3 regions of the Geodermatophilus sp. DSM 44513 genome follow, and region 3 is predicted to be linked to each of the others. Evidence: riboswitches for the same ligand, from Rfam matches in the RefSeq annotation. Region 3 holds a riboswitch; each other region holds the start of a gene.
What was found. A riboswitch is a leader RNA that binds a small molecule or an ion and turns the genes downstream of it on or off. The one in region 3 is predicted to bind cyclic di-AMP.
Positions count from the first base shown of each region.

Region 1: linked by a shared signal. The riboswitch ahead of RTG05_RS07810 (M23 family metallopeptidase) and the one ahead of RTG05_RS12475 (aggregation-promoting factor C-terminal-like domain-containing protein) in region 3 are both predicted to bind cyclic di-AMP.
Region 2: linked by a shared signal. The riboswitch ahead of RTG05_RS11540 (VldE C-terminal domain-containing protein) and the one ahead of RTG05_RS12475 (aggregation-promoting factor C-terminal-like domain-containing protein) in region 3 are both predicted to bind cyclic di-AMP.

Region 1 is NZ_CP135963.1:1,603,230-1,612,407, forward strand. Features, by position in the region: gene RTG05_RS07785 (hypothetical protein) at 68-631, opposite strand; gene RTG05_RS07790 (hypothetical protein) at 1,258-1,458, shown strand; partial or broken gene RTG05_RS22350 (relaxase domain-containing protein) at 1,831-1,908, shown strand; gene RTG05_RS07800 (hypothetical protein) at 2,019-2,186, shown strand; tRNA gene RTG05_RS07805 (tRNA-Ile) at 2,266-2,339, opposite strand; cyclic di-AMP (ydaO/yuaA leader) riboswitch at 2,673-2,834, shown strand; gene RTG05_RS07810 (M23 family metallopeptidase) at 2,849-4,069, shown strand; gene RTG05_RS07815 (GGDEF domain-containing protein) at 4,175-5,284, shown strand; gene RTG05_RS07820 (DUF3145 domain-containing protein) at 5,663-6,163, shown strand; gene RTG05_RS07825 (acyl-CoA carboxylase subunit beta) at 6,317-7,726, opposite strand; gene RTG05_RS07830 (beta-ketoacyl-[acyl-carrier-protein] synthase family protein) at 7,809-9,050, opposite strand; gene RTG05_RS07835 (acyl carrier protein) at 9,144-9,178, opposite strand, start outside.
Region 2 is NZ_CP135963.1:2,388,897-2,398,074, forward strand. Features, by position in the region: gene RTG05_RS11520 (acyl-CoA synthetase) at 1-1,562, shown strand, start outside; gene RTG05_RS11525 (hypothetical protein) at 1,575-1,952, opposite strand; gene RTG05_RS11530 (hypothetical protein) at 1,959-2,525, opposite strand; gene RTG05_RS11535 (class I SAM-dependent methyltransferase) at 2,522-3,148, opposite strand; gene RTG05_RS11540 (VldE C-terminal domain-containing protein) at 3,207-4,109, opposite strand; cyclic di-AMP (ydaO/yuaA leader) riboswitch at 4,393-4,543, opposite strand; gene RTG05_RS11545 (hypothetical protein) at 4,840-4,992, shown strand; gene RTG05_RS11550 (LysM peptidoglycan-binding domain-containing protein) at 5,014-6,330, opposite strand; gene RTG05_RS11555 (alpha/beta hydrolase) at 6,694-7,542, opposite strand; gene RTG05_RS11560 (DNA-directed RNA polymerase subunit alpha C-terminal domain-containing protein) at 7,658-8,206, shown strand; gene RTG05_RS11565 (ribokinase) at 8,229-9,178, shown strand, end outside.
Region 3 is NZ_CP135963.1:2,573,574-2,582,751, forward strand. Features, by position in the region: gene pntB (Re/Si-specific NAD(P)(+) transhydrogenase subunit beta) at 1-150, shown strand, start outside; gene RTG05_RS12435 (hypothetical protein) at 190-621, shown strand; gene RTG05_RS12440 (GXWXG domain-containing protein) at 618-1,157, opposite strand; gene RTG05_RS12445 (pentapeptide repeat-containing protein) at 1,154-1,903, opposite strand; gene RTG05_RS12450 (VOC family protein) at 1,922-2,305, shown strand; gene RTG05_RS12455 (hypothetical protein) at 2,326-2,760, opposite strand; gene RTG05_RS12460 (DUF2784 domain-containing protein) at 2,854-3,279, shown strand; gene RTG05_RS12465 (class I SAM-dependent methyltransferase) at 3,216-3,860, opposite strand; gene RTG05_RS12470 (YnfA family protein) at 3,920-4,252, shown strand; gene RTG05_RS12475 (aggregation-promoting factor C-terminal-like domain-containing protein) at 4,271-5,146, opposite strand; cyclic di-AMP (ydaO/yuaA leader) riboswitch at 5,363-5,522, opposite strand; gene RTG05_RS12480 (GntP family permease) at 5,692-7,149, opposite strand; gene RTG05_RS12485 (gluconokinase) at 7,173-8,723, opposite strand; gene RTG05_RS12490 (MFS transporter) at 8,805-9,178, opposite strand, start outside.

The DNA.
Region 1 (9,178 bases), 970 kb from region 3:
CGACGGCTGTCGCTCGTCAGTCCCATCGACTGCTGCGCCGGGACTGGGGACATCTAGACGACGTCGATCAGAGGTCACCGATCACGAACAGGATGAGCTCAGGGATCCGGAACAAGTTCCAGCCCAGTCCGGTGGCACCAAGGACGACACCGGCGAGTGCGAGGTGCCATCTGACCCCACCACGAGCTCGAGCGCGACGCAGGCCCAACCAGCCCAGTACGACGGCCACCAAGCAGATGACCACTGCCGCGGCGACGCCGGTCCAGTACGCGACCTCCGTGGCACCGATCGGCGTGAGGACGAGGACCACGCCGACGATCCCGACCACGAGTGCCCACAGGGCAGCCTGATTGGACCAGGTGCCCGCGCTGGTCGCCGGCACAGCCATCGCACCTGCTGGCGACAACGCCGGATCCTGTTGCCCTGACACGGGCAGGTGTCCGCCTCGCCGGGTAGTGATGAGCAGCGTGGCCCCCGCGACGGTGCAGGGAATTGCGAGGAGGAACAGCAAGCCAGCCCCGATGTTGGCACCGTCCTCAGGCGCAGTGGTGACCACGGCAATCACGAAGACCAGCCACAGCAGGACCGCTACCGCGGTCAGGCCGATGCCCCATCGCCGAGCCGTGTCCACGTGACGATGTCCCATCCACTAGTTCAAGGCCACGGTCGGTGGCTGTCCGGCCAGTATGGGCGAGCGCACCCCAGACACGAGCGCATCTACGTTGGTCATACCCATCCGCATGACAGGTCTCCGCTGGTGGCCATGCCCACAACGCACTACCCTCAGTGAGCATCGCTCGCATTGACAGGCGTCCGGCCCGATCCTTATTGGAGCTGGATCCCTGTGCGATGACGGTGGAGCGATACTTCGGACCCGTTTCTGAAGGCGGCTTCACAGGCGGGTCCAGTTCGCATCCCTACGTCGCTCGTGGACGAGGTCGATGATTGACCAGCCACGATGAAGACGCAGACGGCCGTCACGGCCCAGTTGCGCGCGATAGCCGTGAACAATCCGAGGATGACGGCTGCAGCAACCAAGGCCCACCGCATGGGGGGTACACCACGCTGGCCGCTTCGTGTCCCCGAGGCTATTTCGGCCGAGTTTGCCCACGTAGCTCAACAGCGGTCCCCTCACCCGGTCGACGGAGCGCACCGCACGTGTGCCTAAGTGGGCCGCTCAGGGCGTGCCGCGCACAGGTCGCTGACATGGATGAACGAGGTTGTCGCTCCGGGGGGTGATCACAGAGAGTGCCTGCCGTGGTGACCCGGATCGGCTACGCCGCCTGTGCGCTGTCGGTGCTGGTCGGCTTCGTCGTCATGCTCGGCCTTGGAGTCCCCACGTTCGAGGAAGGGCGTGTGGCCCTCGGGCTCATCGTCATCGCATGCTCTGGCGTCGCGATCACCCTCGGGGTGGCTGGCGTGGTCCTCCTCTGGCGCAAGAGCGGCCGACCCGACTAACTCAGCGGCCATCTAACAGCTCTGCCTGACCCATCCGGGGACTGTCCTTGCATGGGCCGCTATGGGTCGCTTGCCTCGCGGTCGAGCCGCCGGCAACCCGCAGCCCCGCCCCGTAAGCCGAACCCTCACCGGTGTTGAGACAGGTCAGGACGTAGGCCAGGAGGCCGCCGTCCCACAAGACCCGCCCGGTGAGCCTTCCCGCACGGGGAGGACAACCGGGACACCCTGCCCGACGGTCGCAGCCTCGTCGTCCGGCAGCCGCCCAACGTCCACGCCACCGTGTCGCAAAGGACCGACTGACGGAAGCCGGTGCATCGCCCAGCTGAACGTCATCAGCACCGGTAGCCGAGAAGAACGCGCCTGCTCCCAGCTGAGGCCGTCACGGTGCGGCATTACACCTCCCGCGCCGGCGATCCCCACCGGCATCTGCACCTGCAGGTCAACGAGCGCGGCGCCGAATTGCGGGTCGCAGGCGACCGCGGCGTGCCCGATGCCGTTGATCGCGGCCAGGAAGTCACGCATGCCGACGGTGTGCAACCCGCGCCACCGCAAGCCTGCTGGTGGCCAGTGGCGCGAACGTCAAGGCGGTCCAGCGGATGCTCGGCCACGCCTCCGCGGCGATGACCCTCGACGTCTACTCCGGGCTCTTCGACGACGACCTGGGCGCCCTCGCGGAACGCATGGACGCCGCCCACCAGGCGTCTGTCACGAGACGTCACGGTGCGTAGTGTGGGCACCGTGTGGGCACGGGGCCCCCCGCCAAGATCGACGAGGATGCCACAAGCCGCTGACCTCGATGTTTACCGGTGGGGCGGGTGGGGCTCGAACCCACGACCCAGGGATTATGAGTCCCGTGCTCTGACCGGCTGAGCTACCGCCCCGCGTGTACCAGCCTGCCAGACGGCCCGACACCCCCTGTGGACGACGCCGTCCGGCATCCCCAGGTCCCCCTGCTGGGTGGCTGCCGTGTGCGGGATCACACCGATGGTCGGGCGTGACCGGCCATCAGCTGGGAATTTGGCGCTGCACGGGCGCCCCGCCTGTCCCGGTGGTCACCACAGTGCACACGGTTGCTGACACCGCGTGTCGGTGGCGGGGGTCGACGGCAAGCAGGCGCCCCGATCTCGTTACCCGACCGTGACCTGCCGGCCAGGGCCCGTGTACGTTTCCCGACGGCCCTGCCGGGCTCAGCTCCTCGGGAACCGAGGGCCTCGGCACGGCCACCGCCGAACCGCCGACGCCCTCCGGGGCCGAGGCGGACCGGGGACCCACCGAACCTCTGGGGTGAGTCCTGCCTGCGCTGAGGGAGTGCAGGGAGGTAGGGCGCCGTCCGGCCCGAACCCGTCAGCTAACTCGGTAGGCGGTCGCGAGGATGAGGAGACCCGTCGCCTTGGCGACCCTGCACCGCCTGCACACCGTGGTCCGCTGCGCCACGTCACCCCGCAGCCCCCTGCGCGCACCGCGCCGGGCCGCCGTCGTCGCCGCGGCGGTGGCCGGCCTGCTGGCCGCCACCCCCGTCGTCGCCGGCGCCGCCCCCGCCCCCGCCGAGGAGCAGGCCGCCCTCGCCGAGCAGGTCGCCGAGATCGAGGAGCAGGTGCGGGCCGCCGAGGAGCAGCTGCAGCGGATGACCGTGGAGGCCGAGGCGGCCGCCGACGCCGCGCTCGTCGCCCGGGCCCAGCTCGCCGCCGGCCAGGCCGAGGCCGAGCGGACCGCCGCGGAGCTCGCGGTCGCGCAGGCTGACGTCGCGGCCGCCGAGGAGGACATCGCCGACCTCGGCCGCGAGGCCTACATGGGCGCCGAGGACCGCTACGGCGACCTGCAGATGCTGCTCGACGCGCACAGCCCGACCGAGCTGCTGCAGCAGGCCGCCACCATGGAGGTCATCGGCGACCACCGGGCCGCCCGCCTGCAGGAGTTCCTCACCGTCGCGGCCCGCCTCGAGCAGGCCGACCGGGCCGCGCAGGCCGCCGTCGCCGCCCTGGACGAGCTGGCCCGCACCGCGGCCGAGGCCGAGCAGGCCGCCAACGCCCACCTCGCCCGGGCCCAGGCCGACTACGACGCCCGCGCGGCGGAGAAGGCCCGCCTGGAGGAGGAGCTGCGCGCGGCCGGCGAGCGGCTGCTCGCCGCGCAGGGTGCCGCCGACGCCGCTGCCGCGTGGGGCGCCCAGCAGGCCCAGCGGCAGCAGACCCTCGCCGTCACGTCGGGCGCCTCCTCCGGCATGCCGACCGCCGGCCGGGTCACCTCCTGCTACGGCCCGCGCTGGGGGACGATGCACCAGGGTGTGGACATCGCCGCCCCCATCGGCACGCCCATCCACGTGCCCGAGGACGGCGTGGTGCTGCAGGCCGGCGCGGCCAGCGGCTTCGGCCAGGCCGTCTACGTCCAGCACGGCGACGGGCAGATCACCCTCTACGGGCACGTCGACCAGTACTTCGTCAGCGCCGGGCAGGTCGTCTCGGCCGGCGAGCACATCGCCGACGTCGGCAACAAGGGCCAGTCCACCGGCCCGCACCTGCACTTCGAGGTGCACCGCGGCGGCCTCTACGCCAGCCGGGTGGACCCGATGCCCTGGCTGCAGGCGCGCGGCATCACCCTCGGCGGGGCCTGCTGAGCCGCTGATCGGCTGCGCCGGCACCCGGCGGCCGGCTCCGCCGGAGGCCACCCCGGGCGGGTGAGGCCGGTCAAGCCGGCACCCCGTCGGGCCGATGCTCCGTCCGTGGACGAGGGGCCGGACGGCGACGGCGGCGGTAGACGCCGCGGCGACCTGCGCCGGCCCCGGGCGGCGGTCCGCGCGGTCCTCTACCGCCAGCTGGCCACCGACGAGGACCGGGCCGCCTACTGGGTGCGCCACGTGCGGCTCGGCGTGGCGCTCACCGAGGTGACCGCCCTCGCCGTGGCCGGGTACGTGCTGATGACGCCGGGCACCCCCACGCGCACCGCCACGCTCATGGCGCTGGCCGTGGTCGCCGCCCTCGCCGCACCCCTGCTGCTCCTGCTGCCGCTGGCCGCGATGGTGCGCGGTCCCCGCGGCAGCCTGCTGTTCTACCTGTGGAGCCTCGCGGACACAGTGCTGGTCACCGTCGCCACCCGCGTGGACGGCGGTGCGTCCAGCCCGCTGTCGGTGCTGCTGTTCCTCCTCCTGGCCTTCATGGCCGTGGCCTACCCGCCGTCCGGGGTCGTCCTGATGGGCGCGGTCACGACCGGCGGCTACCTGCTGTGCGTCAGCGGCGGGCTGGGCTCCTCGGCCGTCTTCGTCGCGCTGGTCATGGCCACCTACACGCTGCTGTGCGCGATGGCCTCGGCCAACCAGTGGGAGGCGCAGGACCGGCAGGTGCTGCTGCTGCGCACCTCCGAGGTGCTCGCAGCCACCGACCCGCTGACCGGGTGTCTCAACCGGCGGGCCTTCCTGGACCGGCTGGGCTCCGCCGCGGCCGGCGCCGGCGGCCCCTGGGTGGTCTGCCTGGTCGACCTCGACGGCTTCAAGGGCGTCAACGACCGCAGTGGCCACGCCGCCGGGGACGCCGTCCTCCGCGAGGTCACCGCCGCGCTGGGGGTCGTGGTCCGGGAGACCGACACGGTGGCCCGGCTCGGCGGCGACGAGTTCGCCGTCCTGGCCCGCTCGACCGCGGCGGACGCCGCGTCACTCGCCGCGCGACTCCGCGACGCCGTGGCCGCCGTGGGCGCCCGCTGCGGGGTGACCGCCAGCGTCGGCGTCACCGAGGTGCGCGCCGGCGAGGCCGGGCACGAGGTGCTCGGCCGCGCCGACCAGGCCATGTACCGGGCCAAGAGCGCCGGCGGCAACCAGGTCACCGCGCTCACCCGGTGAGCCGGGGACCTGCGGGTCCTCCTCGGGTCGGCAGCGCTGTCCCACTACGCTCGGTGAGCGCGTTCCGCAACCGGACCGGTCGCCAGCGTGCCGATCGCGCGCCCGGGGCGTCGTTCCTGTGGACCGGCTGTGGGGTCGTTGTGGATCCGTGGACGGCAGCCCCCGACCCGTGGTGGGCCGCTGACCAGCGCGGAGGGTCGGTGGGTGGAACGGCCGGGTCACAGGTGACCCAACTGCACCGTCCGCACTGGCGCGATGGGGCGACCATCGTGCACACTGTCCCCGGGACTCCTGGTCCCGGATCGCCGAACACAGCGCGTCACCGAATCGATCGTCCGTTGGGGAAGACGAGACCGATCGAGTCGATGGAGGTGCCCCGTGCAGCGACGGTCTACCCAGGGTGTCGTCTTCGTGCACGCGTGCCCGAAGGCGCTCTGCCAGCACGTCGAGTGGGCGCTCGAGCGCGTCATCGGCGCGCCGGTCTCCCTGTCGTGGGCCGACCAGCCCGCGGCGCACGGGTCCTACCGTGCCGAGGTGGCCTGGACCGGCGCCCCCGGGACGGGCGCCAAGCTGGTCGCCGCGCTGCGCGCGTGGCCGATGCTGCGCTTCGAGGTGACCGAGGAGGCCAGCTACGGCAACGACGGGGAGCGGATGTCCTACGTGCCCGGCCACGGCGTCTTCCGCGCCCCCACGAGCGCCAACGGCGACCTCGTGGTGAGCGAGCAGCAGCTGCGCAACCTCGCCGCCAACGCCACGTCGATCGAGGCCTTCCGGCACGGGGTGGACGAGCTGCTCGGTGCCGCCTGGGACGCCGACCTGGAGGTCTACCGGCACGCCGGCGACGGCAGCCCGGTCACCTGGCTGCACCAGGTGGTCTAGTCCCTGCACCGGGCCCCGGCACCGGGGCCCTTGGTCACGATCCGACCACGACGGGGCAGCGCCCGGGGCCCTCTCGTCGTAGGCTCAGACCGGTCGTCCGGACGTCGACGGGGAAGCGGCGTCCGGACGACCATGCTCCTGCCACAGCGTCCCCTACAGCGGGATGTTGCCGTGTGCCCCGCGGCCGGGCGGTGCCGCCGCCAGCGCCTCCACCAGCCGCCGCCGGGTCCGCGCCGGGTCGACCACCTCGTCGACGACACCGATCTGCACGGCCCGGTCGACCCCGCCGGCGATCCGCTCGTGCTCGGCGGCCAACTGCGCGTGCAGCGCCTCCCGCTCCCCGGAGGGCACGGCGGCCAGCCGCTTGCGGTGCAGGATGCCGACGGCGGCCTTGGCGCCCATCACCGCGACCTCGGCGCCCGGCCAGGCGAGCACCGTCGTCGCGCCCAGCGAGCGGGCGTTCATCGCGATGTAGGCCCCGCCGTAGGACTTGCGGGTCACCAGCGTCACCCGGGGCACCACCGCCTCGGCGAAGGCGTGCAGCAGCTTCGCCCCGCGGCGCACCACGCCGTCCCACTCCTGGCCGACGCCGGGCAGGTAGCCGGGCACGTCGACCAGTACCACCAGCGGGACGCCGAACGCGTCGCAGGTCCGCACGAAGCGGGCCGCCTTCTCCGCCGACGTGGAGTCCAGGCAGCCGCCCAGCCGCAGCGGGTTGTTGGCGACCACCCCGACGGTGCGCCCGGCCAGCCGGCCCAGCGCGGTGACGACGTTGGGGGCCCAGCGGGCGTGCAGCTCCAGCGGCGGGCCGTCGAGGACGGCGGCCACCAGCGGCTTGACGTCGTAGGCGCGGTTGGCCTGCTCGGGCAGCAGTGCGCGCAGGTCGACGTCCGGGCCGGTACCCGCGAGGTCGAGCGTGCCCTGTGCGGCCAGCAGGTCGACCGCCTGCCGCGCCGCGTCCAGGGCCGCCTCCTCCGAGGCGGTGACCACGTGCACGACCCCGCTGCGCCGGCCGTGGGTGTCCGGGCCGCCGAGGCTCTCCATGTCGACGTCCTCGCCGGTGACCGAGCGGACGACGTCCGGCCCGGTGACGAACACCCGCCCGGCCGGGCCCATGACCACCAGGTCGGTCAGCGCCGGGCCGTAGGCGGCGCCGCCGGCCGCCGGGCCCAGGACGACGGAGACCTGCGGCACCCGCCCGGAGGCCCGCACCATCGCCGCGAACACCTCGCCCACCGCGTGCAGCGCGCTGACGCCCTCGGCCAGCCGCGCGCCGCCGGAGTGCCAGATGCCGACCACCGGCACCCGCTCGCGGACCGCGGCGTCGATGGCGTCCACGACGTGCCGGCAGCCGTCGACGCCCATGGCGCCGCCCATGACGGTGGCGTCGGTGCAGTAGGCGATCGTCGGGGTGCCCGAGACCGTCCCGCGGGCCGCGACGACGCCGGAGGTGTCGCGCGGCCCCAGCAGCGACAGCGAGCCGGGGTCGAGCAACCGCGCCAGGCGGTCGGCGGGGTCGCGTGGGTCGACGGTGGTCGGTGCAGCGGCGTGCAGCGTGGTCATCGGACCCCTCCGGGCCGGGACGTGCGGGATCGGCCCGGGGGGACGGCGTCCGACCGGGCGGGGTGGGTGGGTCCTCCGGGGGCTACGCGGTGGTGAAGACCAGCGCGATGTTGTGGCCGCCGAACCCGAAGGAGTCGTTGACCGCGGCGCCGAACCGGGCGTGCCGCGGCTCGCGGCGCACGATGTCCAGCGCCTGGACGGCGGCGTCGTCGTCCGGGTCGTCGAGGTTGGCGGTGGCCGGCACGACCTGCTCGCGCAGCGCCAGGATGGTGAACACCGACTCCAGCGCACCGGCCGCGCCCAGCAGGTGCCCGGTCTGGCTCTTGGTGGCCGTCACGAGGGTGTGCTCGCCGATGGTGTCCCGGATGGCCGCGGCCTCCGCGGTGTCGCCCACGGGCGTGGACGTGGCGTGCGCGTTGACGTGGCCGATGTCGGCGGCGCTGAGCCCCGCGTCGCGCAGGGCCGCCGCGATCGCCCGGCCGGCCCCCTCGCCCTCGGGGTGCGGGGCGACCAGGTCGTAGCCGTCGGCGGTGCCGCCGGCGCCGGCGAGGCGGGCGTGGATCCGGGCGCCGCGGGCGCGGGCGGCGTCCCCGCGCTCGAGCACCAGGGCGGCGGCGCCCTCGCCGAGCACGAAGCCGTCGCGGGCCTTGTCGAAGGGCCGGGAGGCCCGCCCCGGCTCGTCGTTGCGGGTGCTCATGGCGCGCATGGCGGCGAACCCCGCCATCGGCAGCGGGTGCACGCAGGCCTCCGCGCCGCCGACCAGCACGACGTCGGCGCGGTCGTAGCGCAGCAGGTCCAGCCCCCAGCGGATGGCCTCGGCACCCGACGCGCAGGCGCTGACCGGGGCGTGCACGCCGCCCTTCGCGCCGACTGCCAGCCCGACCGCGGCGGCCGGGCCGTTGGGCATCAGCATCGGGATGGTGAAGGGCGAGACCCGCTTGGGGCCCTTCTGCTCCAGGATGTCGTCCTGGTCGAGCAGGGTCACCGCACCGCCGATGCCGGTGCCGAAGACGACGGCGACCCGCAGGGGGTCCACCCCGGCCTCGCCCGCCCCGGAGTGCTGCCAGGCCTCCTCGCCGGCGAGCACGGCCACCTGCTGGCTGCGGTCGAGCCGGCGGGCGCGGACGCGGTCGATCCGGCTGGCCGGGTCGATGGGCAGCCGGGCGACGAGCTGGGCGGGGAAGTCCCGGGCCCACTCGTCGGTGAGCCGGCTGACCCCCGACCGCCCGGCCAGCAGCGCGTCCCACGTGCTGGCGACGTCGCTGCCGAGCGGCGTGGTGGCACCGAGTCCGGTGACGACGACGTCATCGATGGACGTGCTCATGACGGATCTCCTCTCGTGCTGCTGCCGGGCGGCCGGGGGTCGGCCACCCTCCCGGGCCCGCGCCGGCGAGGCGTGGACCGGAGGGTGGTCGGCTCAGCGGTTCTTCTGGATGTAGTCCATGGCGTCGC
Region 2 (9,178 bases), 180 kb from region 3:
GGCACGCCCTCGGCGACCTGCTGCGGCGCTCCGCGGCGCGCGTGCCCGACCGCACGGCGCTGCGCTTCCGCGACCGCTCGCACACGTACGCCGAACTGGACGCGGCCGTGGACCGGACCGCCAACGCGCTGACCGCGCGCGGGGTGGCGCGCGGTGACCGGGTGGCCCTGCTGTCGCACAACGACGACGGGTACGTCGTGCTCACCTTCGCCCTGGCCCGGCTGGGCGCCGTCGCCGTCCCGGTCAACTTCATGCTGACCGCGGGCGAGGTGGCCTACGTCCTCGAGCACTGCGGGGCGGCCGGCGTGGTCGCGGAGGCCGCGCTGGTGCCGGTGGCGCAGGAGGCGCTGCGGCTGGCGGGGCGGGAGGAGGCCGTCGTCGTCCGGGGGGTCCTGGGCGGCGGGCCGGACGGCGGGCCCGACGGCTGGGAGGCCTACGAGACCTGGGCGGCGCACCCGGACGCCGCACCGCCGCAGGTGGACGTCGCCGACGACGACGTGCTGCAGCTGATGTACACCAGCGGCACCGAGTCCCGGCCCAAGGGCGTGATGATGACCAGCCGCAGCCTGGTCACCCAGTACGTCAGCTGCATCGTCGACGGCCGGTACGCCGCCGACGACGTCGCCCTGCACGCGCTGCCGCTGTTCCACGTCGCTGCCCAGCACGTGTTCCTGGTGCCCAACCTGTACCTGGGCGGCACCAACGTGGTGCTGGACGGGCCGGACCCGGCCACCGTGCTGGCGACCGTGGAGCGGGAGCGGATCACCAGCCTGTTCTGCCCCCCGACGGTGTGGATCGGCCTGCTGCGGCACCCCGACTTCGACCGCCGGGACCTCTCCTCGCTGGCCAAGGGCTACTACGGCGCGTCGATCATGCCGGTGGCCACCGTGCAGGAGCTCCGCCGGCGGCTGCCCGGGATGGCGCTGTTCAACTGCTACGGGCAGACCGAGATGTCCGCGCTGGCCCTGGTGCTCTCCCCGGAGGACCAGCTGCGCAAGCCCGGCTCGGCCGGCACCCCGGCGCTGAACAGCCAGACCCGCCTGGTCGACGACGAGGGCCGCCCGGTCGGCCCCGGCGTCGAGGGCGAGATCGTGCACCGCAGCCCGCACGCCACCGTCGGCTACTGGAACGACCCGGAGAAGACCGCGGAGGCCTTCCGCGGCGGCTGGTTCCACAGCGGCGACCTGGGTGTGATGGACGAGGACGGCTACATCACCGTGGTCGACCGCAAGAAGGACGTGATCAAGACCGGCGGGGAGAACGTGGCCAGCCGCGAGGTGGAGGAGGTGCTCTACCAGCACCCGGCGGTCGCGGAGACCGCCGTCTTCGGCATCCCGCACCCCCGGTGGATCGAGGCGGTCGCCGCCGTCGTCGTCCCCCGGGACGGGCAGCGGCTGGACCCCGACGAGCTGGTCGGCTTCTGCCGGGAGCGGCTGGCCGGCTACAAGACGCCGCGCTACGTCGCCGTCGTCGACGGGCTGCCCAAGAACGCCAGCGGCAAGATCCTCAAGCGCGAGCTGCGCACCACCTTCGCCGACCTGGCCGACCGGCCGGCCGACTGACCGGACCGGTCCTCAACGGCGGTGCCAGCGGACGGCGCCGGCCGCGGCGGTGCCGAGCACCACGAGCGAGGTGACCGCGCTGCGTGGCGCCACCTCGCGGCCGCGGCGGGCCAGGAGCACCGCCGCGGCGTCCAGCGCGGTGAGCAGCAGCGTCACCTCGGTGGTGCGGCGGGCCTGGGGCGCCGGGGTGACCAGCAGCGCCGCGCCCATGGCGATGTTGCGCGCCGCGGTCAGGCGCACCAGCAGCGGCAGCAGGACGTCGGTCCGCGTCCCCTCCTCCGCGGCCCCGAGCAGCCGGGGCAGCGCCCGCGGGGCGCACAGCGCCGCGGTCCCGACCCAGATCGACAGCGTCCCGACGGTCTTGCGGGTGACGTCCCACTCGCTGGTCATGGCCGGTCACTGCCCGCCGGGGCGCGCCGTGAACCGGTCGCCGCCCGCGACGACCAGCACCGATGCCAGGAACGGCAGGGTGACGACGCTGGCCACCACGTCGCTGACGGTCGCGACGGTGAAGGCGCCGGCACCCGGCGAGCCCAGCGGCCCGAGCACCCCGTCCGGGCCGAGGGCGGCCACCGAGGCGGGCAGGGTCAGCAGCGCGGACACCGTCCCGCCGAGCACCACGCCCACGGCCACCGCGGCCGGTGCCGCGCGCAGCGCCCGCACCGCCAGGGCGGTGCCGCGCCGCAGCGCGCCGGACCAGGACGCTCCCCCGCCGGCGGCCAGCGCGGCCACGACGCCGGTCACCCACAGCTGGGCGACCAGGCCGGTCGCGAACCCCACGGCGTCGACGGCGAGCGCGGCGCCCAGCCGCGGGTCGTCCAGCACCAGCACCTGGCGGGCCACGTCGGGCACGGTGTTGACCAGCGTGGCGGCCAGCGCGGCCAGGTAGGCCGGGCCGGCGTGCCGGCGCAGCAGCCCCAGCGCGGTGCGGACGGTCGCGGCCGGCGGGGAGCCGGCGCTCACGGCCGGGTCGCGACCAGCGCCGTCCAGCAGCCGGCCAGCCGGGTCTCCTGGCCGGTGACGCCCAGCCCGGCGGCCCGGCAGGCGTCCGCGAGGCCGTCCGGGGTCGGCCGGTCGCCGTCGGCGGGGTGGTGGGACACCGCCCGCAGCGGCCGGCTGTCCACGAAGCGGGCCGTCATCTCGCACGAGTAGAACCGCCCGCCCGGGCGCAGCAGCCGGGCGGCCTCCCGGACGACGTCGCGCCAGGCCGGGGTGTGGTGCAGCACGTGGTGGGCGAACACCGCGTCGTAGGACGCCGTCGGCAGGGTCAGCGCGGTGGCGTCGCCCTCCCGCACGTCGACCCGCGCGCCCAGGTCGCGCACCGCCGCCCGGCAGGCCGCGACACTGGCCGGGTACCGCTCCACGCCGTCGGCGTGCGCGGCGCCGAAGACCTCCAGCGCCAGGCGCAGGCCGGTGCCGCGGCGCCCGGTGCCCAGCTCCAGCACCCGACCCCCGGGGACAGGCCCGCCCAGCCGGAGCAGGACGGGCGCCTCGACGCGGCGCTGCACCAGCGCGCGGACACGGGAGTCGACCCACAGCCGGTTGGCGTCGACGAGGGTCGGCGGGACGGGACGGCTGCTCGGCACGGTGCCCTCCTGCCCCGGCCGGACCCGCGATAACCAGGCCGGCCGGGGACCGGGCGGCTCAGCCCCGGTAGTTCACGTGCGGGTGGTCCATGTGGTTGGCGGTGGCGCTGCCACGGTCGGCCATCGCCTTCCAGGAGCCGGACGGCGAGGACAGCATCCGCTGCTCCCAGATGAGGTAGTCCACGCCGAGCTCCTCCCAGTGCGCGACGTGGTAGGCCACGATCGCGTCCCCGAGGGCGGAGTTCGAGCCGACCATGTAGTCCAGCGCCAGGCCCGAGGGGTGCCCGCCCGGGTCGGCGGCGCTGGCCCGGGTGCCGCCCAGGGTGATCCCGGCGGCGCCGGGCACGTTGCTGACGACCGCGTTCGCCGCCGCCTGGACGACGGGCTTCACCGGCCCGGCGTTGTTGGTGATCCTCGCGACCGCACCGGCCGCGGCCGGTGCCGCCGGGGCCGTCGTCGCCGCGGACGGCGTCGCCGCCCGGCTCGGCGCGGCGGCCTCGGCGGCAGCGGCCTCCGCGGCGGCGGCCTCGGCGGCAGCGGCCTCGGCGGCGGCGCGGGCGGCGGCCTCCGCGGCAGCCACGGCCTCGGCGGCCGCGCGGGCCTCGGCCTCCCGCCGGGCCAGCTCGGCCTGGTCGGCGGCGGCCTGGGCCTGCTGGGCGGCGGTCTGGGCGGCCTCGCGGCTGCTGCGGCTGGCGGCCAGGTCCTGCAGCGGCTGCAGCTCCTGCACCGCGTCGACGGGTGCGGGAGCACCGGTCAGCCCCAGCGCCCGGGCGACGCTGACCGTCTCCGCCGGGGCGGGCCGGACGGCCTCGGCCTGGGCGGCCGGCTCGGCACCGACGACGACGCCGACCAGGACGGCGCCGGCCGTGGCCACCCCCAGGTAGACGGCCGGACGGCGGACGGGAGCGGGCAGGCGGAGGCGGCGGGCAGCGCGGCCTCGGGACGGGGTGGGTCGGTCCATGGGGGTGCGGGTTCTCCGGGGTCGGGGCGCGGCGGGACCGTGCGGGCGCACGGGCGCCGCGGAGGGGGTGCGGGCAGGGCCGACCGCGGCCGTGCGGGGACGCCGGGGACCACCGGGGGGAGACGGCTCGGTGCCGGTCGAGCGGGGGTGCTCGGACCCGGGGCGGCGGGACGCCGGGGCGCGGACGGCGGCGTGCGGTCGGGCGGGGGTCAGGTGCGGGCGGGCACCCGGGAGCGCGGCCGGCGGGGTGGAGCAGGGCAGCGGCACGCCATCCGGCGGCTCTCCGTTCTTCCGGTGGCCGCCTACCGGGTTAGCTGACGGGTTCGGGCGGGAAGTGGCCCTACGGCTCCCGGACGTGCGTCCAGGAGCGGATTCACCCCAGTGCTGCGGTGGGTCCCCGGCTCGCCCGGTGGGCGACTCGGCGGCGTCCGCTCGGGCCTGCGTGGTGCAGAGGTGACGACCGACCGGACGCGGACACCATAGGGCCGTGACCCGGCCGTGACAATCGGCCGCGGGCCGACCGTGGTGCAGGACACGTCGCGGCACCGCCGGGGACGGCGGGCGGCGCGGGCGACGGGAGTTGGCGGGCGGGGCTGCACCCGGGTCCCTCCCAGGGCCCCGCCCGGGGAGAGCATGCGGCGGACCGGTCGGTCCCGCAACCGGTGTCCGTGCGGTCCGGCCGGTGCCGTGGCCGGCGGTTCCCGGGGCCCGCGGCGGGCACCCCCCACCCATGACCGAGATGGACCCGCGGGACCCGGACACCCTGTACGCCGAGGGGCCGGTCGAGCCCGAGCCGCCCGGGGAGGACCTGCCCGAGACCTCGCCACTGCCGGACTCCGGCGGCACCGGCCCGGGCCCCGACGACCTCGACCGGCTGCTCTGACCACACCCCGGGCCGGGGAGGTCAGCCCCGGTAGTTCACGTGCGGGTGGTCCATGTGGTTGGCCGTCGCGCTGCCGCGGTCGGCCATCGCCTTCCAGGCACCGGTCGGCGAGGTCAGGATCCGCTGCTGCCAGATGACGTAGTCCACGCCGAGCTCCTCCCAGTGCTCGAGGTGGAAGGCGACGATCGCGTCCCCGAGGGCGGCGTCGGAGCCGACCATGTAGTCCAGGGCCAGCCCGGCCGGGTGGCCGTTCGGGTCGGTCGCGCTGGCCCGCGTGCCGCCGATGGTGATCAGGCTGGCCCCGCGCACCTCGCTGACCACCCGGTCGGCGGCGGCCTGCACCTGCGGCCGGACCGGGCCGGCGCTGTTGGTGATGATCGCGGTGGCCGTGGCGGCCGGGGTGGCGGCCGGGGTGGCGGCCGGGGTCGGCGCCGCCTGCACCGCGGGGGCGGCCGCCTGGACGACCGGGGCCGGCGCCGCCCCGACCGCCGGGGTCACGGCGGTGGCAGCGGTCGAGGTGGTGGCCGCGGCAGGGGCCACGGCGGACGTCCCGGTGCTGCGCCACTGGCCGGTGCCGGTCCCGGCGTCGCGCCAGCCGCCGGCGGCGTGCCGGCCACCGGAGGCGTGCCGCCCACCGGTGTCCGCCGCGTCGGCGGACCCGGCGGTGCGCAGCACCTGGCCCGGGCGGATGCGGTCGGGGTCGGCGCCGATGACCGCCGCGTTGCGCTGGTAGAGCTCCCGCCACGACTGGCCGTGGGCGGCGGCGATGCCCGCCAGGGTGTCGCCGCGCGCGACGGTGTGGTCGGCGGCGTCGGCACCCTCGGTGGTGGCGGCCGGGGCCTCGTCGGTGGCCACGGAATCGGGGGCCGGCGCCCCGGCGGCGGCAGCCCCGGCGGCGGCAGCCCCGGCGGCGGCAGCCCCGGCGGCGGCGGCCCCGGCGGCGGCGGCCCCGGTGGCGGCGGCCGGGGTGGTGCCGTCGGTCAGCCGCTTCCCGCAGGTCGGCCACGCGCCGATGCCCTGGCCGACGAGGACCTTCTCGGCGATCTCGATCTGCTGGGCGGGGGTGGCCAGGTCCGCGCGCGGGGCGAACGCCGTCCCCCCGAAGGCCGCCCAGGTGGACGGGCTGAACTGCAGTCCGCCGTAGTAGCCGTTGCCGGTGTTGATGTCCCAGTCGCCGCCGGACTCGCACTGGGCCACACCGGTCCAGTCGTGGGTGACGGCGGCCTGGGCCGGTGCGCCGAGGACGCCGATCCCGACGACGGTGGCGCCGGCGGCGACGGGCGCCTTGGCGAGGACCTGCCGGGTGCGGACGTAGCGGGGCGCGCAGTGCTTGGGCATGGGGTCTCCGATCTCCGCCGGCGAGGTGAGCTGTCGGGTTCGGGCGATCGGTGCCCGGCCGCTCTCCGCGGCTCCACCCCGAGGCGGCCGCGCCCGGCCGTGCCGGGTGTGCAGCGCGCCGTGGTCGTGGGTCCCCCACCCCTGCCCTGGGAAGTGGGTGGCAGCCGGTGGGCAGGGTTTGGCGGATCCGGCGCCGCGCTCTCCTGTTTAGCTGAGCGCACACAAAACGCTACGTGCAGTGATGTGAACTGTCGCCGTGACCCAGGTCACTTTCTCCGCCCGGGACGGCGGGTCGCAGGTCACTGCGGCGTGTCGGACCGTTCCGTCCGTCCCGTCCGTCACACCCGCCCCACGGGTCGATCGTCACCTCCGGACGCGGTGCGCGTCCAGCCAGGCGACGACGTCGGCCAGGACGCGGTCGCGCTCGGGCTCGTTGTGCGGCTCGTGGAAGAGGCCGTCGTAGGTGTGCACCGTGAGGTCCGGTGAGCCGGCGTGTGCCCGCACGACCTCGCTGGCGGCCGGCGGCACCAGGCGGTCGGCGGTGCCGTGCAGCACGAGCAGCGGCAGGGTCAGCGCGGGCAGCCGGCCGGGCACGGCCAACGCGGTGGCCATGAGCTCCGCGCCGGTGCGGGCGACCATCTTGCCGGTGTGGTTGAGCGGGTCGGTGCGGTAGGCGCGCACCACCTCCGGGTCCCGGCTGACCGCCTCGGCGTCCAGCTGCAGCACCCCGGCGCCGGGCAGCAGGCGGGACAGCAGCGGCGCCACGGCGCGCTGGAGGGGGCTCGCGGCGCTGGTGTCCAGCGCCGGCGCGGACAGCACCGCACCGGCGACGCGGGCGTCCGGCGTCCCGGTCAGGTACTGCAGGGCGACCAGCCCGCCCAGGCTGTGCCCGTAGACGAACAGCGGGACGCCGGGGTGCTGCTCCCCCGCGTGCCGCACCAGCTCCGCGACGCCGGCGACGGTGGCGGCCATGCTGCCGATGTCACCCCGGCGGCCCGGCGAGCGGCCGTGCCCGGGGTGGTCGGCGGCGTGCACCGCGTACCCGGCCGCGGCCAGCCGCTCGGCGACGTGTGCGTACCGGCCGCTGTGCTCGTGGGCGCCGTGCACCAGGACGACGGCGCCCACGGGGTCGGTGACCGTCCACGCCTGGTGGTACTGGCCGGAGGACAGCGTGCCCTCGGCGTGCACGGGCTGGGGACGGGCGGCGGTCATCGGCGGTCCTCGGGGTCGGGTGCGGGGTGCGGGGTGCGGGGTACGGGGTGCGTGGGCATCCTGCAGCAGGGGCCCGGGCCGGTGCCCTCCGGCGAGGCGCCCTAGGTTGGACGCCATGCCGACCACGTCGCCGGGGACCGGGCCCGCGGGGACCATCACCGAGCTGGGCCTGCCCACCCGCGCGGTGACCGCACTGACCCGGGCCGGGATCACCACGACCGCCCAGCTGGCCACCCTGACCCGGGCGGAGCTGACCGCGGTGGACGGGCTGGGCCCGGGCAGCGTGGCCGCGATCCGGCGCGTCGTCCCCGAGCCGCCCGGCCGGCTGCACGCCGCACCGGCACCGTCGCGGTCACCGTCGCCGGAGGAGCGGGAGTCCCCCGCCGCGCCGGCCATCCCCTCCTTCGCGTCGCTGCGCGACCCCCGCCGCCGGACGACGGTCGACCTGATCGTCCCGGCGACGCCGCCGCCGCCCGCGGCACCGCGGGCCACGGAACCGCCGGCTCCGACGACGCCCACCACCACGCCCCGGCCCCCGGACTACGCGGACCTGTGGCGTCTCGGCGTCCGGGTGGGGTCGGTCGTGGTGACCCTGCCGCTGCGGCTGACGCTGCGCGTCGTCGGCCCGCCCGCCCGCCGGCTGCGGCAGCTGCTCGGCGCCTGACGGCCGCACGTCCGCGTCCCCGGTGAGCCCGGCCCCCTCCCCGCCCGGCGACGCCGGTCCTCGCACCGGGGGACGGGTGGTCGTCGTCGGGTCGGTGAACGCCGACCTGGTCGTCACCGTGCAGCGGCACCCGGCCCCGGGTGAGACGGTCCTCGGCGACGGCGGGGCGGTGCTGCCCGGCGGCAAGGGGGCCAACCAGGCGGTGGCGGCGGCGCGCCTGGGTGCCCGGGTGGCCCTCGTGGGGGCCGTCGGATCCGACCCGAACGCCGAGGCCGCCCTGGTGGAGCTGCGCGCGGCCGGGGTCGACCTGACGGCCGTGGCCGCGGTCCCCGGGCCGACCGGGCTGGCCGTCGTGACGGTGGCGGCCGACGGCGAGAACACCATCGTGGTCGTGCCGGGCGCCAACGCCGCGGTGGGCCCGGACGTCGTGGCGCGCCTGCCCCCGCTCGGCCCGGACACGGTGCTGGTGCTGCAGGGCGAGCTGCCCCGCGCGACCACCGAGGCCGTGGCCCGGGCCGCCGACGCCGCCGGGGCCCGGGTGGTCCTCAACCTCGCCCCGGCGGTCCCGCTGGACCCCGACGTCGTCCGGACCGCGCACCCGCTGGTGGTCAACGAGCACGAGGCGGGTGCCGCGCTGCGGCTCCTCGGCGGCGAGGAGCCCCCGCCGGACCGGGACGTGGTCGCCCTGGCCTCGGCACTCGCCACCCGGCTGGTCGCGGCGGGCGCGCGCTCCGTCGTCGTCACGGTGGGCGGCGCGGGCGCCGTCGTGCACCCAGGCGGGGGCGCCCCCGGCCCGGCGCACCTGCCGGCCGCAGCGGCGGAGGTGGTCGACACGACCGGTGCCGGTGACGCGTTCGTGGGCGCGACGGCGGCGCAGCTGGCGGCCGGGGTGGACCTGGTGGCCGCGGCCGGCACGGCCGTCGCCGTCGGCACGCACGCGGTCCGGCGGCGGGGCGCCCAGCCGTCCTACCC
Region 3 (9,178 bases):
GTGTGGGAGGCCGAGCACGTCGTGGTGTTCAAGCGGTCGATGAGCACCGGCTACGCCGGCGTGCAGAACCCGCTGTTCTTCCGGGAGAACACCCGCATGCTCTTCGGGGACGCCCGCGTCCGGGTGGAGGACATCCTCAAGGCGCTGTAGCCGGTTGCGGGGGCGGCCGCCGTCCCCCACGGTTGGCCGGTGGACCCCTTCCGCGGCCTGGGCCTGCCCCGCATCCCGGGGCTGTCCGACCTGGTCGACGTCCTGCGCGAGCAGACCGAGGCGCTGGCCCAGCTGCCCCGCACCATGGCCGAGCTGAACACCGCCGTCCGGGAGCTGATCGCGGCCACCCGGGTGGCCACCGAGACCGTCGCGTCCGCCCAGCGGACCGCCGAGCGGCTGGAGGGCCTGGTCGAGGAGCTGGAGGAGCCGGTGCGGGCGCTGCGGCCCGGCCTGGAGCGCGTCGGGCGGGTGCTCGACGACCCGGTGGTCGACACCGTGCCCGAGACGCTGCGCACCGTCGCGGAGGACCTGCTGCCGCTGGTGCACGGGCTGCGGCAGGCCACCGACCGGGTCGGCTCGGTGACCGGCCTGCTGCGCCGCCGCCCGCGGCCGGACGAGCCGGGCGGCTAGGTCCGCTCGAGCAGGAAGGCGAAGCGGTCCGGCCGGCCGCGGGCGTCCATGAGCCCGAGCAGCAGGTCCGGGGTGACCTGCCGGAAGACGTCGACGACCGGCAGCCGGTCGTAGACCAGCGCGGTCGTGGGCACGCCGCGGTGCACCACCGGCCACAGCCGGGCGGCGGGGCGGCGGGTGGTGAGCAGCGGGCGCGCGACGGCGAACGCCAGCCGGGCCGGTCGGCTGCGGGCCGGCCCGGGACGGCGGTGCAGCAGGGCGAGCGGGGCGAGCGTCGGGTCGACCGGGCGCGGCCGGCCGGACCGGTCGGGGAACAGCAGCGGGTGCACGGTGTCGGCGTCGAGGACCTCCTTGCCCCACCAGCCGTGGGCGGTGAGCAGCCCGTCCAGGGGGTGGCCGGTGGGCAGCTCGGCACCCCGCCAGCGGCCGGTCAGCACCGCCACGGTCACCCCGGGCAGCCGGTCGGCGAACGCGAGGACGTCGGCCGCTGCCGCCCCGCCGCGGTGCCGCTGCACCCACCGCTCGGCGTCGGTCACGTGGCCTCCCAGCGCGCCGGGTGCTCCAGGCCGTCGGGCAGGACCGTGGCGGCGTCGCCGCGGGCGGCGGCGACCTGGCGCCGGGTGAGGAACAGCGCCCCGGCCAGACGAAGGACCCCCCGCCCCCCACCGCTCGCACGCTCGCGGCGGGCCCCTGCGGGGGGCCGGCGCCGCAGGTCGGCCGCGACCAGGTCGGCGCCGCGCCGGTCCCGGCCGCGCGGCCGCAGGCCGGAGCGGGCCAGCTCGCTGACCGAGCCCAGCAGCGCGCCGGCCTCGGCCTGCAGGACGGTGGTGTCGACGGCGGCGAGCTCCGCGGGCGCCGCTGCGGTGAGCCGTCCGGCGCGCTCCCGGAGGGCGCCGAGCTCGCGGTGCAGCGGCGCGGCGGCGTCCAGGGCGAGGGCCTCGGCGAGGTACCAGAGCAGCTCGTGCAGCAGCCGCTGCACGCCGAACGCCGCCGGCCGCCCGCAGGGGCCCGCTGCGAGCGTGCGAGCGGTGGGGGGCGGGGGGTCCTTCTGCTGGCCGGCCCCGAAGCAGTCGAAGACCGTGCACCCGGGGAACCCGCGCTCGCGCAGCTCGCCGTGGATGCCGCAGCGGGAGTCCCGCTGCAGGTGCCGGCAGGCCACCCCGGCCGGCTTGTCGACCGCGAAGTCCGCCGAGGCGGCGAACGCCGGCGCGACGCAGCACAACCCCGCGCAGGAGGCACAGTCGGCCCGCAGCCGGCGGCGGTCGTCAGCGGCGGCGGTCACGACGGCCCATGATGCCGGGTGGACGTGCTGAGCAGCCGGGTGCTGCTGCGCCCGGTCGACCCGGCGCGGTCGCAGGCCTTCTACCGCGACGTGCTGGGGCTGGCCGTGCACCGCGAGTTCGGCCCGCCGGAGCACCCGGGGGTGGTGTTCTTCCTCGGCAACGGCCTGCTGGAGGTCTCCGGGCCCGGCGACGAGCCACCCCGCGGGATGGCGCTGTGGGTCCAGGTGCGGGACGTGGCCGCCGAGGTCGACCGGCTGGCCGCGGCCGGGGCGGCGGTGCTGCGCGGCCCGCGGACCGAGCCGTGGGGCCTGGTCGAGGCCTGGGTCGCCGACCCCGAGGGCGTCCGCATCGTGCTGGTGCAGGTGCCCGCGGACCACCCGCTGCGCCGCGACCAGCGCTGACCGCCGCGGGCGGTCCTCCCTCAGGCGGTGCCGGACGGCGGCGTCCCGGGCGGGCCCGCCGGCGGGCGGCCGTCGGGGTCGCCGGGGCGGCGCACCAGGTCGGCCACCGACTCCTCCAGCCGCGCCCAGGTGGCACTCCACTCCACCAGCGGGTCGAGGATCCGCTCGAAGACGGCCAGCTGCTCGTCGAAGGCCTGCAGCTGGGCGGTCATCGCCGCGATCTGCTGCCGCTGGCTGCGCACCGCCCGGTCGATGGCGCGCAGCTGCGCGGCCGACATCGCGCCGGGCGGCGAGGGCAGCCGCGGCAACGACACCGGCACGGCGCCGGCCGCGCCGGCGGCGAGGCCGCGCGCCCGGTCGCTGAAGGCACGCAGCTGGCCGACGAAGTCCTCCACCGACCGGCCCACCCGGCTGCCCGGGCCGGGGTCCGCGCCGGCGGGGTCCTGCTCACTCATGGGCCCATCCTCGCCCCCGTGGACTCCCGCGCGCGAGAGGCCGCCGGCCGGCGGGCGGCCGCCCGGACGGGTCGGGCGTGCCACCCTGGGGGTGTGCTGTGGGCGCACCTGGTCGCGGGAGTGCACGCGCTCGCCGTCGTCCTCATGGTCACGGGCGCGCTGGTCGCGCTGCGCCGGCCGCGGGTGCTGCTGCTGCACGCGCCGGTGTCCGCCGCGATCCTCGCGGTGCACCTGGCCGGCGCGCCCTGCCCGCTGACCGAGCTGGAGCTGGCGCTGCGCGAGCGGGCCGGTGCCGGGCCCTACACCGGCGGCTTCCTGGGCCACCACGTCGTCGGCCCGCTCGGCCTGGACGTGGCCGCCCCCGCCGTCCAGGCCGGCATCTACACCGTCGCGCTGGCGCCCAACCTGGTCGGCTACGGCCTGCTGGCCCTCCGTGCCGCCCGCGGCCGCTCCGCTCAGGGCAGCCGCCAGACCGTCGTCCGCCGGGGGCCGGGGCCCTCGGTCTCCGGGACGTCGTAGACCGCGACCGCCTCCAAGCGGTCGTGCGGGAGGTAGGGGCGGCCCGGGTCGCCGACGTACACCGCGCAGCCGCGGGCCCGCGCCCGGTCCAGGAACGGCAGCACCCGCTCGGTCATCTCCCGGTCGTAGCAGACGTCGCCGGCCAGGACGACGTCCGCGCCCACCGGGTCCCGGCCGAGGACGTCGCCGGTGACGCTGATCCCCGCCACGCCGTTGAGGCCGGCGTTGACGCCCACCGCGGTGCGGCTGAACGGGTCGACGTCGCTGGCCAGCACCGACCGGGCGCCGGCGAGGCGGGCGGCCAGCGCCACCAGCCCGCTGCCCGAGCCCAGGTCGAGGACGGCCCGACCGGCGACCGCCGCCGGGGTGTCCAGCACGTACCGGGCCAGCGCCTGGCCGCCGGGCCAGGCGGCGGCCCAGAACGGCGGCGCCTCCCCCGCGCCGCCGTCGGCGGCCTCCATGGCCTCCCACAGCGCGACGACGTCGTCGGCGACGTGCAGCCGCACCTCCGGCACCAGCGAGGGCCGGCGGACCTGGGTGTGCGCGCGCACGAAGCCGGACGGGACGGGGCGCACGGTCACGCCGGGCAGTCCACCACGCTCCGGCACCCGGACGCCGACCCGCCTGGGAGCATGCGGCCGTGCTGGTCGCCCGCTCCGTCGTCCTCTTCCTCGCCGCCGCCCTGCTGGAGATCGGCGGTGCCTGGCTGGTCTGGCAGGGCGTCCGGGAACACCGCGGCTGGCTGTGGATCGGCCTGGGCGTGGTGGCGCTCGGGGCCTACGGGTTCGTCGCCACCCTGCAGCCGGACGCCGCGTTCGGCCGGGTCCTGGCCGCCTACGGCGGGGTGTTCGTCGCCGGCAGCCTGGCCTGGGGCGTGGTGCTGGACGGCTACCGACCCGACCGCTTCGACGTCGCCGGCGCCCTGGTCTGCCTGGCCGGCGTGGCCCTGATCATGTACGCCCCGCGCGGCTGACGCGCTGGACCGGCCTGCTCAGTACCAGCCCTTGGCCTGCGAGTGCGACCAGGCGCCGCACGGGCTGCCGTAGCGGTTCTCGATGTAGACCAGGCCGGCGTCGATCTGTCGGTAGCCGTCCGACGTCTTGGCGATGCCGGTGCTCTTCCAGGTCGAGTCGAGGAACTGCGGGATGCCGTAGGCGGTGCTGGTGGGGTTCTGCGCATTGGGGTTCCAGCCGCTCTCCTTGCCCCACAGCTCCTCCAGGCAGGAGAACTGCTCGGCGCTGCCGACCTGCGCCAGCGCGTACTCCTTGAAGGAGCCCTTGGGCGCGGCGGACGAGGAGCTCTTCGGCGCGGCGGCGGGGGCGGCCGCGGCGGGGGTGGCCTCCTCACGCTCGGCGGCCTCGCGCTCCGCGGCGGCGGCCTCCTCACGGGCAGCGGCCTCGGCGGCGGCCTCGGCGGCAGCCCGCTCGGCGGCCTCCCGGGCGGCGGCCTCCGCGGCCGCCCTCTCCGCGGCGGCCTGCTCCGCGGCCAGGCGGTCCCGCTCGGCCTGCTCGGCCGCGGCTTGGACCTGCGCGGCCTGCGCCTCGGCGGCCGCGCGGTCGCTGCGGGAGGCGGCGAGGTCCTCCAGCGGGGCCAGCTCGGGGGGCGCCGGGGCGGTCAGCGGCCGCTGCGCGGCCTCGGCGGTGATGCCCAGCTGCTCGGCGACGCTCACCGAGGCGGTGACCGTCTCGGCCGGGCGCTCCGCCTCGGCCGCCGGCGGGCCGCCGAGCAGGGTGTGGACGACGACGGCGCCCGCGGCGGCGGTGGCCAGCAGGACGGCCGGGCGCCGGCCGGGCGGCCGCGAGCGGCGGCGGGCGGCACGGGTGGCGGGCTGGTCGGCCGGGACGGCCGGGAGGTGCTGGGTGTCCATCGGGGAGGGAGCTCCGGGGCGAGAGGGCGCGCGGGGGCCGCTCCTCCCGTCGGGGAGGGCGGCCGGGGGCGGCGGTGCACGGGGCCGCCGGCGGAGGTGTCTGCCGGCGAGCGCGGTCAGGTGCCGGTCAGCAGGCCGGGGAGGGGACGCGGGGTGCGTGCGGCCGGGTGCACCGGCGGACCGCGAGGGCCCGTGGGCGGGACATGCGGAGTGCTCCGTTCCTTCCGGATGCCGCCTACCGGGTCAGCTGACGGGTTCGGGCGGGAAGCAGCCCTACCGGCTCGCGCGGGGTGCGCGCGGGCGGGATTCACCCCAGACGTGCGGTGGGTCCCCGGCTCGCGTCCGCGGGACGGATGCGACTCGGCGGCGTCCGACCGGGCTCCCCCGACGGGGAGGACACGACCGACCGGACGGGAGCCACCGTAAGGGGCGTCACCCGACCGTGACAATCCCGCGGACCCCAGCCGTCCCGTGAGGAACCTCGCAGCGTCGGCCGCCCTGCGGGAGCTGCGGCGCGGCACCGGGACGTCCCGGGCCGGGGGCGCTCACAGGAACAGGCTCAGCACCAGGGCGATGAGGAAGCCGATGGTGCCCAGCAGGGTCTCCATCACCGTCCAGGTCTTGAGCGTCGTCTTCTCGTCCATCCGGAAGAACCGGCTGACCAGCCAGAACCCGGAGTCGTTGACGTGCGAGAGCACGGTCGCGCCACCGGCGATGGCGATGACGATGAGCGCGAGGTCGACCGAGGAGAGCCCCTCGGTCGCCTCCACGACCGGGGCCATGAGCCCGGCCGCGGTGGTCAGCGCCACCGTCGCCGACCCCTGGGCCACCCGCAGCAGCACCGAGATGACGAACGCCGCGACGATGACCGGCAGCCCGATGTCGCCGAGGACGTCGGCCAGCGCCGTCCCGATGCCGCTGGCCCGCAGCACGCCGCCGAACATGCCGCCGGCGCCGGTGATGAGGATGATCGCGCACACCGGGCCCAGGGCGCTGTTCACGATGGACTCGACCTGCCCGGCGCTCTCCCCCCGGCGCACGCCGAGGACGACCATCGCCACGAGCACGGTGACCAGCAGGGCGACCGGGGTGGCGCCGAGCAGCTGGCCGGTGCGCACCAGCAGCGAGGTCTCCTCCAGCGCGCCGGCGGTGGCCAGCGTGGTCAGCCCGGTGTTGAGGAAGATCAGCACGAGCGGCAGCAGCAGGATGCCGACGACGGTGCCGAAGCGGGGCGGGGCCGGGCGGGTGGCCGTGCCGGTCCGCCCTCCGGCGCCTGCGGCCACGCCCGGGGAGGTGCCCTCGACCGAGGGGTCGGGGGTGTCGTCCAGCGGCTTGGCCTCGCTCAGGATGTCCGGCACCGCGACGTCGTAGCGGCGGCCGGCCCACAGGCCGAACAGGTAGCCGCCGAGGTACCAGGTGGGCAGCCCGACGAGCAGCCCGAAGACCAGGACCAGGCCGATGTCGGCGCCGATCAGCTCGGCGGCGGCGACCGGGCCGGGGTGCGGGGGCACGAAGGCGTGCATGACGGCGAAGGCGCCGGCCACCGGGAGGCCGTAGGTCAGCAGCGAGCCACCGAGCCGGGCGGCGACGGTGAACAGGATCGGCAGGAACACCACGAGGCCGGCGTCGAAGAAGATCGGGAAGCCGAACAGCAGCGCGGCCACGCCGAGGGCCAGCGGCGCGCGCTGCTCGCCGAACCGGCCGATCAGGCTGTCGGCGAGCACCTGCGCCCCGCCGCTGTGCTCCAGCAGCCGGCCGAGCATCGCGCCGAGCCCGACCAGCAGCGCGACGCTGGCCAGTGTCGACCCGAAGCCGGAGGTCAGCGTGCTGACCACGTCCTCGAGCGGGATCCGGGTGGCCAGCGCCACCAGCAGGCTGACCAGCACCAGCGCCAGGAACGCGTGCAGCTTCAGCTTCATGATCAGGAACAGCAGGACGCCGACCGCGGCCGCCGCGATGAGCAGCAGCGGGCCGGCTCCCAGCGCCGGTTCGACCTCGGGCACGGCTTCCTCCAGGCGGGTCGGGGTCAGACGGGGGTGGTCGGACTGTCGTCCGCGGAGTCCAGGGCGGTGAGGACGCCGGTCAGCGCCTCGGTCGAGCGCTCCACCAGCGGTCGCAGCTCCCGGTAGACCGCGGCGTCGGCGGGGTCGGGCTCCACCGGGTCGTGCACCGCGACCAGCGCCGTCGCGGCGTCCAGGTCCGGCAGCGCCCCCAGCGCGTGCAGGCCGAGCAGGCAGGCGCCCAGGCCGGTGCCCTCCGGGGAGTCCGCGACCCGCACCGGCAGGTCGAGGGCGGCGGCCAGGGTGGCCACCCACAGCGGGGAGGCGACCGCACCGCCGGTGGCCCGCACCTCGCCCACCGGCAGGCCGGTGGCGGCGAACGCGTCGCGGACCAGCGCCAGCTGCTGGCACACCCCCTCGACGGCGGCGCGCACCAGGTGCGGGCGGCGGTGCTCGCGGCGCAGCCCGATGTAGGCCCCGCGCAGGCCCGAGCGCCACCACGGCGCCCGCTCCCCCAGCAGGTAGGGCAGGCACAGCAGCCCGGCGCTGCCCGCGGGCACCGCGGCGGCCTCGGCCAGCAGCCGGGCGTCGAGCTCGTCGGCCTGCTCGCCCTGCGGTTCGGGGTGTCCCGGTCCGGCGGCCAGCGCGGAGGAGGCCCAGCGCACCACCGAGCCGCCGTTGTTCACCGCTCCCCCGACCACCCAGTGCTCGTCGGTGAGCGCGTAGCAGAACAGCCGGCGGCCGGGGTCCACCGTGGGCGTAGGGACGACGACCCGCATGGCCCCGCTGGTGCCCAGCGACACCGCGGCGACCTCCGGGCGCACCGCGCCGATGCCGAGGTTGGCCAGCACGCCGTCGGCGGCCCCGATGACGACGGGGGTGCCCGCCGGCAGGCCCGTGGCCGCGGCCACCTCCGGGCGCAGCCCGGGCAGCACGGCGGTCGTGGGCAGCACCTCGCCGAGCTGGCCGGCCCGCACCCCGGCGATGCCCAGCGCCTCGTCGTCCCAGCGGCCGGCGTGCACGTCGTAGAGGCCGGTGGCCGAGGCGATCGACCGGTCGACCACCGGCGGGCCGCCGCACAGCGCGGCGAGGACGAGCTCCTTGACCCCGCCCCAGCGCGGGGTGGACGCGACCCGGTCCGGGTCCTGCGCGCGCAGCCAGGACAGCTTGACCAGCGGCGACATGGCGTGCACCGGGGTGCCGGTCCGGGCGTGCAGCCCCGACGCGCGCCCGTCGGCCACCAGGGCGTCGGCCCACTCCGCGGCCCGCGCGTCGGCCCAGGTGAGCACCGGGCCCAGCGGGGCGCCGTCGCCGCCCATCGGCGCCAGGCCGTGCATGGCGGCACTGAGGCTGATCCCGACGACGCGGTCGCCGCGGTCGCGGGCCAGCGCGGTGATCGCCGTGAGCGCCTCCACCGCGGCCTGCTGCAGGCGGCCGGCGTCCAGCTCGGCCCGGCCGGGCGCGGGCACCAGCAGCGGGTAGCCGACGCTGACCAGGTCGCGCACCCGGGCCTGCACGCCCGCGGTGACCGCCTTGGTCGCCGTCGTCCCGGAGTCCAGTCCGACGACGACGTCCACGTGCACCTCCGGCCCGGTCCCTGCGGTGGGCCCCGACGCTAGCCGGTCGACCCGCCGCCCGGCGTGCGCCGGGGTGCGCGCTCAGCGGTAGGCGGACCGGCCGCGCAGCCGGGCGCCCACGGCGACCCCGAGGGGGGCGAGGACGACGCCGTCGCGGGCCAGCCGCGCGCGCAGCTCGCGGCGGTGGCGCAGCACGCCGACCAGGCCGACCGCCCAGAACACGTACTGGACGGCGAACGCGGCGCGGAAGGCGTCCAGCGGGTAGTCGGTCGAGGAGCCGGGGGTGAGCACGTCGAGCACCGCGCCCACGGCCAGCACGGTGAGCAGGGAGGCGACGAAGCCGCCGACGTTGACCACCCCGGTCGCGCTGCCCTGCCGCTCGGCGGGGTTCCAGGTGCGGGCGTAGTCGAACCCGATCATCGAGCCGGGCCCGTTGGTGCCCAGGACGACGACCA